DNA from 2 places in the Bradyrhizobium sp. B124 genome. Region 2 is predicted to be linked to the other one. Evidence: riboswitches for the same ligand, from Rfam matches in the RefSeq annotation. Region 2 holds a riboswitch; the other holds the start of a gene.

Region 1 (7,588 bases), 3.6 Mb from region 2:
ACATGGCCATCTGGTGTATGCATAATCCGACGCGCTATGGACTCGTTATTGCCGGCGGTCCGGCAATTCTATTCGACAGAGAGAAGCACCTTTTCAAAGGTCTCCCCGGTATCGACGAGGTGAGGCTCAATCAATCCTGGACGTATTTCGTCTCGGCGGAGCATCAAGCCGAACACGTCGAGGCTTGGGCAGATCAGATCGTCTCATTGCTTTCAGACCATAAGTCCAACATGCGCGTTGGCGTGGATCATCTTGATCCTCGTGGCACCTGGGCGCTTCAGAAACGTGGCGTTACGATTTCCGACGCGCAACGCACGATCGAGAGAGCTAGGTCGATCAAATCGAGCGACGAACTCACGCTAATGCGCTGGACGATTCGCGTCTGCGAGGCAGGGATGGCTCGCATGTATGAGGAGTCTATTCCGGGCAAAACGGAGCGAGAAATCTGGGCGCAGTTACATTTCGAGAACGCGCGATCGGGTGGAGAATGGCTAGAAACAAAACTTCTGAGCTCGGGGGCAAAAACTAACCCTTGGTGGACAGAATGCTCGGACCGTGTTGTCTCGGAGGGGGAAATGATCGCCTTCGATACAGACATGATCGGTCCATACGGCTACATAGCGGATTTATCGCGTTCCTGGACTTGCGGACATACGCGCATGAATCCTACACAGCGCCGCATATACTGCGCTGCTGTCGAGCAAATTGAACACAACATGGCCCTCATTCGGCCCGGCGTGGAGTTTAGGGAATTCAATGAGAAATCGTGGCACGTTCCCGAACGCTATCTGCCATACCGCTATTCAGTGGCGCTCCACGGATCGGGAATGGCGGATGAATGGCCGCTGGTACCGCTTCACGCTGACTGGGGGATTGGCCGGGAGGGCATGTTTGAAGAGAACATGGTCGTCAATGTGGAAAGTCTAATTGCGGAAGAAGGGTCTGAAAGCGTAAAGTTAGAGACGCAAGTAGTTGTGACAAAACACGGCGCAGAGCGGCTCGACTCATTCCCGTGGGAAATTATCTAGGCGCGGACCTTTAAAAGGGGCGTCTTTCAAACACGATTGAGGTTTTCTATTCCGACGGACTCCGGAGAGGCCGCGCTCTGCAAACGTTACCCCAGTTCGAGGACTTCACGCTGTCGATCAAGTCAGCTGATGTAGCCACCCGTAAGGATACCAGACTCCAGCATGTCCCAACAGCCAGCGCCGTCGGAAAGCAGGATTTGGAGCGATGTTCCGTACGATCTCGATCGAGGCTTTGGGTCGAGAGCGCACATCGGAATGGTTGTCATTTCAAATGACCAGTCGCTCTCGCACGAAGCGCGGGCGATGCTGAACATTCCAGGAGTGGCGCTATACGAAAGCCGCGTGCCAGCGTCGCGCGAGCGCAACCAGGCCGTGACTCTCGATGGAATGAAGAAGCAGGCTGAGAGCATCGACGAGTCACTTCGCCAGATCAACACAATGCGTTCGTCCGACGTCGTCGCGCTGGGATGCACTTCTGCTGCAATGGCGATTGGGCCCACGGAGCTGGAGCTTCGTATTCATAAGGTGCATCCGGGGGCATGTGTAACGAACCCTTTTACGGCCATCCTCTCGGCTCTTCGGGCACTTCGCTCGGTGCGCGTGGGCTATGTGTCGCCATATCCCCGCGAATTGGCTGAGCAGATGATCGGCGAGATCGAAGCCGCGGGCTTCCGCGTGCCAAAAGCCAGTACGTTTCACAATGCGGATGGCTTTATTGCCGATGACGCGCCCTTCATTTCCCCAGCCAGCATTTCCAATGCGGTTCGAAAAATCGCTGATGAAGCCGAGGTTGACACAATTGTGGTAGCCTGCACGCAGATGCGCGCTGCAGCCATTATCGATGAGCTCGAGCGTGTCACGGGAAAATCAATCATCTCGTCTAATCAGGCTCTGTGTTGGCATGCCCTGCGATTGGCGAAATGCCAAGATATTATACCCGGGTGGGGCCGCCTGCTTGAAACCGTGGCGTGATCGCACCGGATTTCGCAAGGGGCTGTCGGCCGGTGTCCGCACCGCAAAGAGCCGGGACAGAGCGCCGGGGGAAGAAGAAGCATTCGCGCGGGAGACCCAGGTGCTCTCCCGTTGCCCTGTTCACCGCATCAGGCATAAGCTTCCAAACAACTAGGTCGTGGGAGGAGCGCTTCTGGCCATCTGAACGTTTTGCCGAACTCTGGAACGCAAAAAGGCCTGTCGTTCGGTATAGAACGTGCAAAATTCCTTAGCCAACAACGTTCAAAGAACGGCTTGCGAGAGGAAAAAGCTGGCGACGCGGTTGAAAGTCCGCGCCGGAGGTTGCTGCTTTCCTGGATCATCTTCGATGGAATCCAAAAGGGCCGACACCGAGAAAACTGATCACGCGGCATCGTTTCTTGCGGAGATCTTCGAGGGAAGGCGGCCGCAAGTTTTCTCTGAGGAGCGGTCTACCGTTGAGATCGTGTTCGCCAGTTTGACGCACGAAGCGCGCGCCGGCAGCGGCGGACAAGTCCCCCAAGATTGCTTCGGCCTCTACCGCGTCGTGTGCGCCGATATGATCCGCCAAGATCGCGACGTGTTTAGCGGACACGAATACATCACTTGCACACGCCGCGCGGCCGAACCGATGTGCTCAGTGCAGGAGTTGGCCCAGGAAAAGCTTCGTGCGCTCCTGCTGGGGATTCCTGAAGAACTCGTCCGGGGCGTTCACTTCAACGATTTGACCGCCATCCATGAAGATCACACGATCGGCGACCTGGCGGGCGAAGCCCATCTCGTGGGTCACGCAGAGCATGGTCATTCCTTCGTTGGCAAGGCCGACCATGGTGTCGAGCACTTCCTTTACCATTTCGGGGTCGAGCGCAGAGGTCGGCTCGTCGAACAGCATGATCTTCGGGTTCATGCAGAGGGCGCGTGCGATGGCGACCCGCTGCTGTTGTCCGCCGGAGAGCTGGCCCGGATACTTGTGGGCTTGCTCCGGAATCTTCACGGTGCGCAAGTAGTTCATCGCGATCTCTTCCGCATCCTTCCTGGGAATCCGTTTCGCCCAGACCGGCGCGAGCGTGCAATTTTGCAGGATCGTAAGGTGTGGAAACAGATTGAAGTGTTGAAATACCATGCCGACCTCGCGGCGGATCTCATGGATCTTCTTGAGGTCGCCGGTAAGCTCCGTGCCGTTGACGATAATCTGCCCCTTCTGATGCACCTCGAGCCTGTTGATGCAACGGATCATAGTGGACTTGCCCGAGCCAGATGGCCCACAGATGACGATTTTCTCGCCTCGGCGAACGTCCAGGTTGATGTCGCGCAGCACGTGAAATTCGCCGTACCACTTGTTGACACCACTCAAATTGACAGCAGCCTGCGTCACAGGGGGCTCGCGAATATCATCTTTTGTCTGCGTCAGCATCGGCGGAGCCCGCTATTGTGCATTTGGACCAGGATCATAGGAGTAGACGTCCTTCAAATAGGAGCGGGCCTCATCCATCGTCGAGCAAACCCGCTGAACGGTCTGCCAGTCAATAGGGTCCTTCGTTCCGCTTGATGTGCCAATGACCACCACATCTTTGTTCCTGAAGCTCAGGGAGATGAAGTCGACAGCAGCCAGCGCGGCCGAGCTGGAAAGCTCCTGCCAAAGACCCATGCGGGCGTACTTGGCTTGGGCGTTCAATGCTTCCTCATCAGTGACCCGCAATGCTGCGCCCTTGGACTTCGAAATTGCCCAGACACCCCGGTAGCTGCTCACGGTGCAGGCAATCGAAGCCAACCTGCTGTCCGCAGCGGGGACGGCCGCCATCGGCAGCCCGTTTTCCAGCGCAGTTGCCAGCGGAGCCAGTCCCGCAGGCTCGGCCGAGAATGCTTGGGGCAAATCACCCGCAAGGCCGAGCTCGACCAGCTCTTGAAACCCCTTCACGATCCCGAACAGCAACTCGGCGTAACCTGTCGGAACGACTACGGCTGCCGGCGCTCGCCCGAGCTGATCAAACAGCTCATATGCGATCGTCTTGTACCCTTCGGGCCCGAAAGAATGACCGGTATGGTAGCGTGTCGAATTGCTGGTTGGATGAAAGCCAAGCTCGGATACAAACTTGCCGAGTATCTCGAATTTGCAGTCTGCCCTGACCGGAACTGCATATGCCCCGTAAGCATTCAACGCAGCGAAATAGCTCTTACTGAATCGCTCCGGGACGAGTATGATGCAGGAGAGACCTGCCTTGGCTGCATAAGCCGCGGTTGAGATGCCATGGTTGCCAGTCGATGCAGCAACGATGCCGCGCGCGCCACAAATTTTGGCGGCGCTCACCACACACAGGTTCAGCCTGTCCTTATGACTGAAGGTCGGATTTCTACTCTCGTCCTTAAGGTAAACGTTGGCCTGACCGGCCTGGCCCGGAATTTCGATCAGAGGCGTTCCTCCCTCGCCAAGACTTAGCTCGTCGAGAACGGGAGGCAGCAAACTACGCCAGCGAAGCATTCCTCGGCCGGGCTCCGCCGAAAGGAAGCTTCGGTCTAGGCGAAAGTATTCAAACCCGATCTCCAGCGGATACTGATAGGAGGCGTCTGCGCTCTCGACGCCCCGCACCTTGGGCGGGAATAGCGGAAACGTGCTCCGATCGGGTCCCATTGAGACCTGAGCATTAGCGAGAGATTTTTCCAGGGCCATTGCCTCAACGTCGCTCCCGTTCACTGGTCGCCCGAAACGAGCGATGTTTCTGTTGTAGACATACTAGGTATACCTTAGTGAGCAGCGAACGACAAGCTGACATGTTGCGCTGGTTGTGAGCACGCAGTGAGCGCGGGCACCGGTCTGGTGCTCGGGGGGCGCCTGGGAATGCCTCTTGCGCGAACAGCCGGAAGGCTGATTGTCTTCTCTTCAGCTCGCCACATACACGCAGTTTTGCCGGATCTATTCCAGCGCCGCGTGCCCGCTGGCATAACTCCGCCTTCCGCAAGAACGCCAACGGAGGGGTCAACGCCGATGGTGTAGTACCAGCGCACAGCGAACGGATCTTTGCAAACATATTGACATACCGGGTATACTTTAATAGTTTGAGGTCCAACGCGGGAGAGATCGCGGCCGGCTTCTGGCCGACGCGACGCCGACGGAGCAACGGCCCCGGAAACTCTCAGGCAAAAGAACCGCTAAAACTTCGACTCTGAAAAGCAGGGCAACAGTCCTGCGCCGATGGTGAAAGTCGCCGTACGGATAAACGGCTGCGATGAAGCTCTCAGGCCAATGACAGAGGGGGTGCCAGATGACCCGCGCATCGCGGGCAGGAGCACCTATGACCGATTCTCACTGTGGCCGTATTGCCGTCATCGGCGCGGGGGTCACCGGAGTAACCACAGCCTATAATTTGCTCAAGCGGGGGTGCAAGGTAACGATCTTCGACCGGCAGCCTTATGCGGCGATGGAAACGTCCTTCGCCAATGGTGGCCAGCTTTCAGCCTCGAACGCCGAGGTTTGGAATAGTTGGGCGACAGTGCTCAAGGGTATCAAGTGGATGTTCACGCCCGGCGCGCCGCTTCTGGTCAACCCAAAGCCGTCGTGGCACAAGCTCTCCTGGATGACCCAGTTCGTCGCCTCGATCCCAAAATACGAAGAGAATACTGTTACAACGGTGCGATTAGCGATCGAGTCGCGCGACCACCTGAGGCGGATGGCCCGAGACGAGGACATCGACTTCGATTGCGAGAACCGTGGCATCTTGCACCTCTATCACAGCAAGGCGGAATTCGAAGCCGCTGCACGGGTTTCGGCGTTACTCGCCAAGGGAGGGCTCGAGCGGCATGCAGTGACACCTGAAGAGATCCGTTCGATAGAGCCGGCTCTGCGGGGGACATTCTATGGCGGTTTCTACACCGCTTCCGATTTCACGGGCGACATCCACAAGTTTACAACTGGTCTGGCCCGTGCCTGTGCTCGCCTCGGCGCGACCTTGAACTTCTCCACCGATGTGCTGTCGGTCGTGTTGGACGAAGGCAAGGGCGTGCGAGTGAATTGGAGATCGACCGAAAGCCAGGACCCTGATACCCAGGTGACGCGGTTCGACAGCATCGTTGTTTGCGGCGGGGTCGGCTCTCGCCGTATCGCCGCCAATCTTGGTGATCGGGTAAATGTCTATCCCGTGAAGGGATATTCAATCACCGTGCACCTTCCCGAGGGCTCGGATCAGCGGGCTGCGCCGTGGACAAGTCTGCTGGATGACCGCGCAAAGATCGTGACCAGCCGCCTTGGCTCCGCGCGCTTCCGCGTCGCCGGCACCGCGGAGTTCAACGGCATCAACAAGGATATAAGGGCGGCGCGCATTGAGCCATTGATTGAATGGTGCCGCACGCACTTCCCTGGCATGAGCACCCGAAACGTTGTGCCTTGGGCAGGCCTGCGGCCGATGATGCCGGACATGCTCCCGCACGTCATGAGAGGCCGCGATCCGCGCGTGTTTTACAACACCGGCCATGGACATCTTGGCTGGACGCTTTCGGCCGTGACAGCTGTTGCTGTTGCTGCTCTGGTCACAGCGCGGGGCAACGCCGGTTAGGGCTGCCGGCATTGCTGACGCGGCCCCGCTGCAAGGCGCAGTCGGTCGCCAAGGAGACCCTGATGAGCCGCAATGGTCCCGAATGGTCGGGAGGCCGCTGCAATCTCAATGCCAAGCCTCGGCGCGCCAGCTCATCTCTAGTGCTGGCTCGCCAATGGGGTCGCCAGCCGAGGTTTAACGTTGACGCATCCTCGTCTCGATCCGATACGGCACCACCCCCCGCTCGGCCGTGCCGACGTCCAGAGGCCGGCCAATCGGTGGCAGAGCGCGATGGCGGCAATCGGTGCGCTCGCACGCGCGGCAGCCCGGCCCGATCGGATCGGCAGCCTCGATGTCTTCCAGGTCGAGCCCTTTCGAGTAGACGACCTGGTTGGCATACGCGATCTCACAACCCAATCCGACCGCGACCGCGCGCGGGCGGCTTAGATAAGAGCCGCCGGACAGGCTCACCGTGCGTGCGAGGCACAGGTAGGTTGTCGCATCGGCCGTGGCAGCGAGTTGAACCAGAATGCGGCCGGGTTGAGAGAATGACTGATGCACGTTCCACAATGGGCAGGGGCCACCGAAGCGGGCGAATTGAAAGCGAGTTGCGCTGCTTCGCTTCAACACATTGCCTGCGATATCGATTTTCAGGAAGTAGAACGGGATTCCCGGTGAAGTTCTGCGCTGCAATGTGCTCAGTCGATGACACACCTGCTCGAAACTGGTTCCGAAACGTCTTTGCAGCCGCTCAATGTCGTATCGCGCCTCGCGCGCGTTGCTGAGAAAGGTCTCGTACGGCATCACCAGTGCGCCAGCAAAGTAGTTGGCGAGGGCGACGCGAGCAAGTGCGGCTGCCTCTTCGTTGCTCAGGCCGGCCTGTCGAACCTGGCGATCGATCGTATCTCGCTGCTCCAGCAATCCGATTACGTGTGCGACCCAGAACAAGCGACTTTCTGATGGTGCGTCCTTGGACAGAAACAGCGTTCGTGCATTGCGATCCAGCCTCCAGATCATTCCGCTGTCGAGTGCTTCCGGTGCGTGCTCGATCCTGATCCGGTAGGC
Region 2 (7,588 bases):
TTGATTCCGAAGCGATGCTGCAGGGGCTGCGCAGCTGGGTGGAATGCGAGAGCCCGACATGGGATGCGGCCGCAGTCGAGCGCATGCTCGACCTCGCCGCGCGCGAGATGGCGGTGATGGGTGCGACGATCGAACGCATCGCGGGACGCCAGGGCTTCGCCGGCTGCGTCCGCGCCCGTTTTCCCCATCCGAAACAAGGCCAGCCCGGCATCCTGATTGCCGGTCATGTGGACACCGTGCACCCGGTCGGCACCATCGAAAAGCTGGCGTGGCGACGCGAAGGCAACAAGTGCTTCGGGCCCGGTATCTTCGACATGAAGGGCGGCAACTATCTGTCGATCGAGGCGATCCGGCAGTTGGCGCGCGCGTCCTTTACGACGCCGCTGCCGATAACGGTGCTGTTCACGCCCGATGAAGAGGTCGGCACGCCGTCGACGCGCGACATCATCGAGGCCGAAGCCGCGCGCAACAAATACGTGCTGGTGCCCGAGCCCGGTCGGCCGAACAACGGCGTCGTCACCGGCCGCTACGCAATCGCACGCTTCAATCTGGAAGCTGTCGGCAAGCCAAGCCATGCCGGCGCGACACTCTCCTCGGGCCGTTCCGCGATCCGCGAAATGGCCCGGCAAATCATTGCCATCGACGGCATGACCACCGAAGACTGCACCTTCTCGGTCGGCATCGTGCATGGCGGGCAATGGGTCAATTGCGTCGCAACGACCTGCACCGGCGAAGCGCTCAGCATGGCCAAGCGCCAGGCCGATCTCGACCGCGGCGTCGAGCGCATGCTGGCGCTGTCGGGCACCGCCAACGACGTGACCTTCAAGGTGACGCGCGGCGTCACCCGCCCGGTGTGGGAGCCGGATGCCGGCACCATGGCGCTCTATGAAAAGGCCAAGGGCCTTGCAGCGGCGATGGGCCTCGATCTGCCGCACGGCAGCGCCGGTGGCGGATCGGACGGCAACTTCACCGGTGCGATGGGCATCCCGACCCTCGACGGCCTCGGCGTTCGCGGCGCCGATGCACATACGCTCAACGAACATATCGAAGTCGAGAGCCTCGCCGAGCGCGGCCGCCTGATGGCGGCACTGCTGGCGACGCTGGACTGACATCGATTTGCACTGCACAACACGTTGGCACTGTCGGACCGAAATTTAGCCTTGTCCAATTTTAAGGCTTCGCCTACGGTCCGGCCGTCCAACGCGACGATGCGGGAGAGATCGAAGCCACAACATTCATGTTGTTGCTTCGGCGCCGACGGAGCAACCGCCCCGGAAACTCTCAGGCAAAAGGACTGTATCGTCAGGACGATCTGGAGAGAGACGAACATGGCCGCACATCAAGGGCCGTGACGTCCACCGAAGGGGATAGTCTGCCATCGGGCCCAGGCCCGATGCGGATCAAGCTCTCAGGTACCGTGACAGATGGGGCGCCGACGCCGGTTTCACCGGTGGTTCGGCGACTCTAACCCACGGGAGCCTGAAGACCACTATGCCTCACATCGCAATCATTGGCGCCGGCATCACCGGCGTGACGACGGCCTATGCCCTGCTCGAACGCGGTTACCGGGTGACTGTCCTCGACAGGCATCGCTACGCCGCGATGGAAACCTCATTCGCCAACGGCGGACAGCTTTCCGCCAGCAATGCGGAGGTGTGGAACAGCGCCGCGACCATCCTCAAGGGGTTGCGCTGGATGCTTCGAAGCGACGCGCCGCTCTTGATGAATCCGAAGCCGAGCTGGCACAAATATTCCTGGATCGGCGAGTTCGTCGGCCACATCGGCCGCTATCGCACCAACACCATCGAGACCACGCGGCTCGCAATCGAAGCGCGCAAGCATCTGTTCTCGATCGCCCAGCGCGAGAACATCGCCTTCGATCTCGAACGCCGCGGCATCCTGCACGTCTATCACGACAAGGCCGGATTCGAGGCGGGCCTGCGCGTCAACACGCTGCTGCAACAGGGCGGGCTCGACCGCCGGCCGGTGACGGCGGACGAAATCCGCAGCATCGAACCCGCGCTGCAGACGACCTGCTATGGCGGCTTCTTCACGCCGTCGGACGCGACCGGCGATATCCACAAGTTCACGCGCGGGCTCGCCGACGCCTGCATCCGCCGCGGTGCGAGCTTCGTCCATGAAGCCGATGTCGATGCGATCGCGCGCGGCGACGACGGCTTCCGCATCGGCTGGAACGAAGCCGCTTCGCACGATGCTGGCGTCGCGACGCGACATGAGTTGCAGGCGGACGGCATCGTCATTTGCGCTGGCGTCGCGAGCCGCCACTTCGCAGGCCTGCTCAACGACCGCGTCAACGTCTATCCGGTGAAGGGCTATTCGATCACCGTGCAGCTCGATGCGCCGCAAAGCCGGGACGCTGCGCCAACCGTCAGCCTGCTCGATGAGGCGGCGAAAATCGTCACCAGCCGGCTCGGCGCGGACCGCTTCCGCGTCGCCGGCACGGCCGAGTTCAACGGCTTCAACCGCGACATCCGCGCCGACCGCATCCAGCCGCTGGTGGACTGGGTGCGGCAGCATTTTCCCGGCATCGACACGTCGAGGGTCGTGCCGTGGGCGGGCCTGCGCCCGATGATGCCGAACATGATGCCGGCGGTGCGCGCCGGACGGTTTCCGGGCGTGTTCTACAACACCGGCCACGGTCATCTCGGCTGGACGCTGTCGGCTGCGACGGCGCAGATGGTGGCAGGCGCGATCGATGACTGGCGCGACCTCGACACGCCTTCAATGGTGCCGTCGCAGGTCGATGTGACCGAGACCGCCCGCGCAGCTTTCCCCTAATTATCCGGCCGACGAGGAAGAATATGAGCGTATTTGCGTGTGGCCAAGTCGGAATTCGCTGAGAAACACCGCATGACAACGACTAGCGTCACATTGGGGAAAAGCGCTTCAGCGCGGGAGGGGACAATGCGCATTGGGGTGGCGGACACGCACGAGACGTTGACCAAGCCGGATCAGATTGCCGCAGAGCTGTGCGCGGCCGTCGATCGAAACTTCGACGATCAGATCGCGTTCCTGTCGCGCATGGTGCAGTTCCGCAGCTTGCGCGGACAGGAAGCGCCGCAACAACGTTGGCTGGCCGAGCAATTCGCAAAGCGCCGCTACGACGTCGATACGTTCAGTCTTGCGGACGTCAACCTGATGAGTCATCCGAAGGCTGCACCGATGGACGGCATCGATCTTGCCGGATCGCAGCAGGTCGTTGCGACGCTCGACAGCACAGGCAGCGGACGCAGCCTGATCCTGCAAGGTCATATCGACGTGGTGCCGGAGGGGCCCGCCGATCTTTGGGAACAACCGCCGTTCTCGGGCGCCGTGCACGACGGCTGGATGTTCGGGCGCGGCGCGCAAGACATGAAGGCCGGTGTCTCGGCAATGATCTTCGCGCTCGATGCTTTCAGAGACGCCGGCTATGCCCCGGGCGGACGCGTCCATCTGCAAACCGTGACCGAGGAAGAGAGCACCGGCAACGGCGCGCTGTCGACCTTGATGCGCGGCTATCGCGCCGACGCCTGCCTGATTCCCGAACCGACCGGACACACGCTCACGCGCGCCCAGGTCGGCGCCGTCTGGTTTCGACTGCGCGTCCGCGGCACGCCGGTGCATGTCGCCTATTCGGAAGCCGGTACGAGCGCCATCCTGTCGGCGATGCATCTGGTGCGCGCATTCCAGGATTACACCAGGGCGCTCAATGCCCGGGCGCTCGACAACAGCTGGTTCCGCAGCGTCAAGAATCCGATCAAGTTCAACGTCGGGATCATCAAGGGCGGCGATTGGGCCAGTTCGACCGCGGCCTGGTGCGAACTGGATTGCCGGCTTGGTCTCTTGCCGGGCGAAACACCCCAGCAGGCGATGCGCGGCATCGAGGAATGCCTGACGGAGGCGCACAAGGCCGACGACTTCCTGTCCGATAATCCGGCCGAGCTCGTGTGGAGCGGTTTTCAGGCAGACGCAGCGGTGTGCGAGCCTGGCAGCGAAGCGGAAGCAGCCCTGTCGGCAGCACATCATTCCATCTTCCAGGCTCCGATGCAGGAGCGCCTGTCCACCGCCGTCAACGACACCCGCTACTATTGCGTCGACTACGGCATCCCTGCCCTTTGCTATGGTCCGTACGGTATCGGCCCGCATGCGTTCAACGAACGTGTCGAGCTCGACAGCCTTCGCAAGACAACGCAGAGCATCGCACTGTTCGTCGCCAATTGGTGCGGCGTGGTGAAAGCGTGAATGGACTTGCCGTTTCAGGTCGGTGGCACATGGCGACATGTGCAATTCGAAATAGCAACTTCAGACCAAAGGAGGCCGCCAACGGCCTGAACCGCGCCTTGATATGACGTCTCCATTGGCACAGTATTTGCCTGCAAATTCATCACGTTCGCGCTAGTCTTGAGACAAGACGCAGAAGCGCATGAGACACATCACGGGGACACCATGAGTATGATGCGGCCCAGCCTTCGCTTCGCACCATCTGACGGCAGGAGATAGCAGCGATGATCGGCTATCTCCTCCGCCGCATCCTCGCCGCCATTCCCGTGATGGGCGTGGTGGCTCTGTTCGTGTTCCTGTTGCTGCGGCTGACGCCGGGCGACCCGGCCGCCATTCTCGCCGGCGACAATGCGACGCCGGAACAGCTCGACCGCATCCGCACCTCGCTTGGTCTCAACGAGCCGATCTACATCCAGTTTTATACCTGGGTCGCCAAGCTGCTGCACGGCGACCTCGGCGTCTCCCTGATCTCGAACAAGCCGATCCTCGAGATGATCGGCCCGCGCCTCGAGCCTTCGATTTCGGTCGCGCTGGCCACCATCGTCCTGTCGATCCTGGTGGCGGTGCCGCTCGGCGTGATCGCGGCGTGGAAGCACGGCACCTGGATCGATCGCTGCGTGATGGGGCTTTCGGTGCTCGGCTTCTCGGTGCCGGTGTTCGTGATCGGCTATGTGCTGATCCAGGTGTTTGCGATCGATCTGCGCTGGGTGCCGGTGCAGGGCTTCAAGAGCATCTCGGCCGGCTTCGGTCCGTTCTTCGAGCGCATCATCCTGCCGACCTGCACGCTCTCCTTCATCTATGTCGCGTTGATCGCACGCATGACACGGGCCTCGATGCTCGATGTGCTGGGTGAGGATTACGTGCGCACCGCGCGGGCCAAGGGCATCGGCGAGACCGGTGTGCTGCTGCGCCATGCGCTGCGCAACGCCGCGGTTCCGGTCATCACCGTGATCGGTTCCGGTTTCGCGCTGCTGATCTCGGGCGTGGTCGTCACCGAGAGCGTGTTCAACCTGCCCGGCATCGGCCGCCTCACCGTCGATGCGGTGCTGGCGCGCGACTATCCGGTGATCCAGGCCATGATCCTTTTGACATCGGGTATCTATGTCGCGGTCAATCTCTTGATCGACCTCGCTTACACCCTGCTCGATCCTCGTATCCGGTACTGAGCAATGGCGATCGAAACCCTTCCCGAATCCTCCATCCCCGTCACCCGGCCGTTCCGCGTCAAGTTCGGCTTCCTCGCGTCGACGCCGATCATCGCGGTTGCAACGATCTGCCTCGTCCTGATCATCCTGATGGCGATCTTCGCGCCGCTGCTCGCGCCGCACGATCCGCTGTTGCTGACGCCATCGCAGCGGCTGAAGCCGTCGAGCGCGCAATACCTGCTCGGCACCGACGCCTATGGACGCGACCTGCTGTCGCGCGTCATCTATGGCGCACGGATCTCGCTGTTGATCGGGCTCGGCGCCGCCGTCTGCTCGATCGCCATCGGGCTCCTGATCGGCCTCGTCGCCGGCTTCTTCCGCTGGGTCGATGCGGTGATGATGCGCGTGATGGACGGCTTGATGGCGATCCCCGCTATCCTGCTCGCGATCGCCGTGGTGTCGCTGTCCGGCGCCAGCATCTGGACCGTGATGGTCGCGATCACCATCCCCGAGATCCCGCGCGTGGCGCGGCTGGTGCGCTCGGTGGTGCTGACCGCGCGCGAGGAGCCCTATGTCGAGGCCGCGATCTCGCTCGGCTCGAGCCTGCCGAAGATCATGTGGCGGCATTTGATGCCGAACACGATCGCGCCGCTGATCGTGCAAGGCACTTACGTCTGCGCATCCGCGATCCTGACCGAGGCGATCCTGTCGTTCCTCGGCGCCGGCATCTCGCCGGAAACGCCGACCTGGGGCAACATCATGGCCGAGGGCCGTGCCTATTTCCAGGTCAAGCCGTCGCTGATCTTCTGGCCGGGGCTGCTGCTCTCGATCGCCATTCTCAGCGTCAACCTGATCGGCGACGCCGCGCGCGACGCGCTCGATCCCCGCATGAAACAGCGTGAGGGCAAGTGACGGCTTCAATACCAATTGAAGCCGTCATTCCGGGATGGTGCGTTAGCACCAGACCCGGAATCTCGAGATTCCGGGTTCGATGCCTCGCATCGCCCCGGAATGACGCAAGACGAAATCTGTCGCTATCACTCGCAACGCCGGTGGAACCAGCCTGATGACCAACGTCGTCCTCGACATCAACAATCTCGTCGTCGGTCTCGGCCGCAAGGCGGACGCGCACCGCATCATCGACGACCTGTCGCTGCAGGTGCGCGAGGGCGAGACGCTCTGCCTTGTCGGCGAAAGCGGCTCGGGCAAGTCGGTGACCTCTTTGACCACGATGGGCCTGCTGCAGAAGGGCACGCTGGTGCCGTCCGGCGGCAGCGTCAAACTGGTCGGCGAGGAACTGCTCACCGCGACCGACCGGCGGCTGCGCCAGCTGCGCGCGACGCGGATGGCGATGATCTTCCAGGAGCCAATGACCGCGCTCAATCCGGTGGTGCCAGTCGGCCGCCAGATCGACGAGGTGCTGCGCGCCCATACCGATCTCGACTCCCGCGCGCGGCGTCAGAAGATCCTGGCGATGATGGAGCATGTGCGGCTGCCCGATGTGGAGCGCATCTTCTCCTCCTACCCTCACCGCCTCTCGGGCGGACAGCGCCAGCGCATCATGATCGCGATGGCGCTGGTGCTGGAACCAAAGCTCCTGATCGCGGACGAGCCGACCACCGCGCTCGACGTCACCACCCAGAAGCAGATCCTCACGCTAATCCGCGACCTGCAACGCGACCACGGCACGGCGGTTCTGTTCATCACCCACGACATGGGCGTGGTGGCCGAGATCGCCGACCGCGTCGCGGTGATGCGGCACGGCCGGCTGGTCGAGACCGGCCAGCTGCAAGATGTGCTGCGCAACCCGACGATGGAATATACCCGCAACCTGCTGTCCGCGGTGCCGAGCCTCGTGCCGCGCGCGCCGCGGCCGGAGACGAAGGAGCCGGTGGTGCTGGAAGCCAACGAACTCAGCAAGGTCTACCGGGAGCGGTCGCTGTACGGCAAAGCCCGCGAGGTCGCCGCCGCCAGCAACGTCACCCTCACCCTGCGCAAGGGCCGTACGCTCGGCATCGTCGGCGAAAGCGGTTCCGGCAAGTCGACGGTCGCACGCTGCATCGTCCGCCTGATCGATCCGACCTCGGGCGGGGTGCGGCTCGCCGGCCGCGAGATCTCCGACCTGTCGCGCAGGCTGTTGCAGCCGCATCGCCAGAAGATCC

What was found. A riboswitch is a leader RNA that binds a small molecule or an ion and turns the genes downstream of it on or off. The one in region 2 is predicted to bind glycine.
Region 1: it holds a riboswitch for glycine, as region 2 does, so the genes downstream of both, AAFG13_RS36580 (D-amino acid dehydrogenase) here and AAFG13_RS10150 (D-amino acid dehydrogenase) in region 2, are expected to answer to the same signal.

The regions. Positions count from the first base shown of each region.
Region 1 covers NZ_CP152413.1:7,716,253-7,723,840, forward strand. The annotation lists gene AAFG13_RS36560 (Xaa-Pro peptidase family protein) at 1-1,028, shown strand, start outside; gene AAFG13_RS36565 (hypothetical protein) at 1,284-2,000, shown strand; gene AAFG13_RS36570 (amino acid ABC transporter ATP-binding protein) at 2,635-3,411, opposite strand; gene AAFG13_RS36575 (pyridoxal-phosphate dependent enzyme) at 3,424-4,665, opposite strand; glycine riboswitch at 5,055-5,154, shown strand; gene AAFG13_RS36580 (D-amino acid dehydrogenase) at 5,288-6,544, shown strand; gene AAFG13_RS36585 (short-chain fatty acyl-CoA regulator family protein) at 6,719-7,588, opposite strand, start outside.
Region 2 covers NZ_CP152413.1:2,106,202-2,113,789, forward strand. The annotation lists gene AAFG13_RS10145 (M20/M25/M40 family metallo-hydrolase) at 1-1,109, shown strand, start outside; glycine riboswitch at 1,202-1,307, shown strand; glycine riboswitch at 1,311-1,426, shown strand; gene AAFG13_RS10150 (D-amino acid dehydrogenase) at 1,492-2,799, shown strand; gene AAFG13_RS10155 (ArgE/DapE family deacylase) at 2,926-4,242, shown strand; gene AAFG13_RS10160 (ABC transporter permease) at 4,506-5,447, shown strand; gene AAFG13_RS10165 (ABC transporter permease) at 5,451-6,338, shown strand; gene AAFG13_RS10170 (ABC transporter ATP-binding protein) at 6,493-7,588, shown strand, end outside.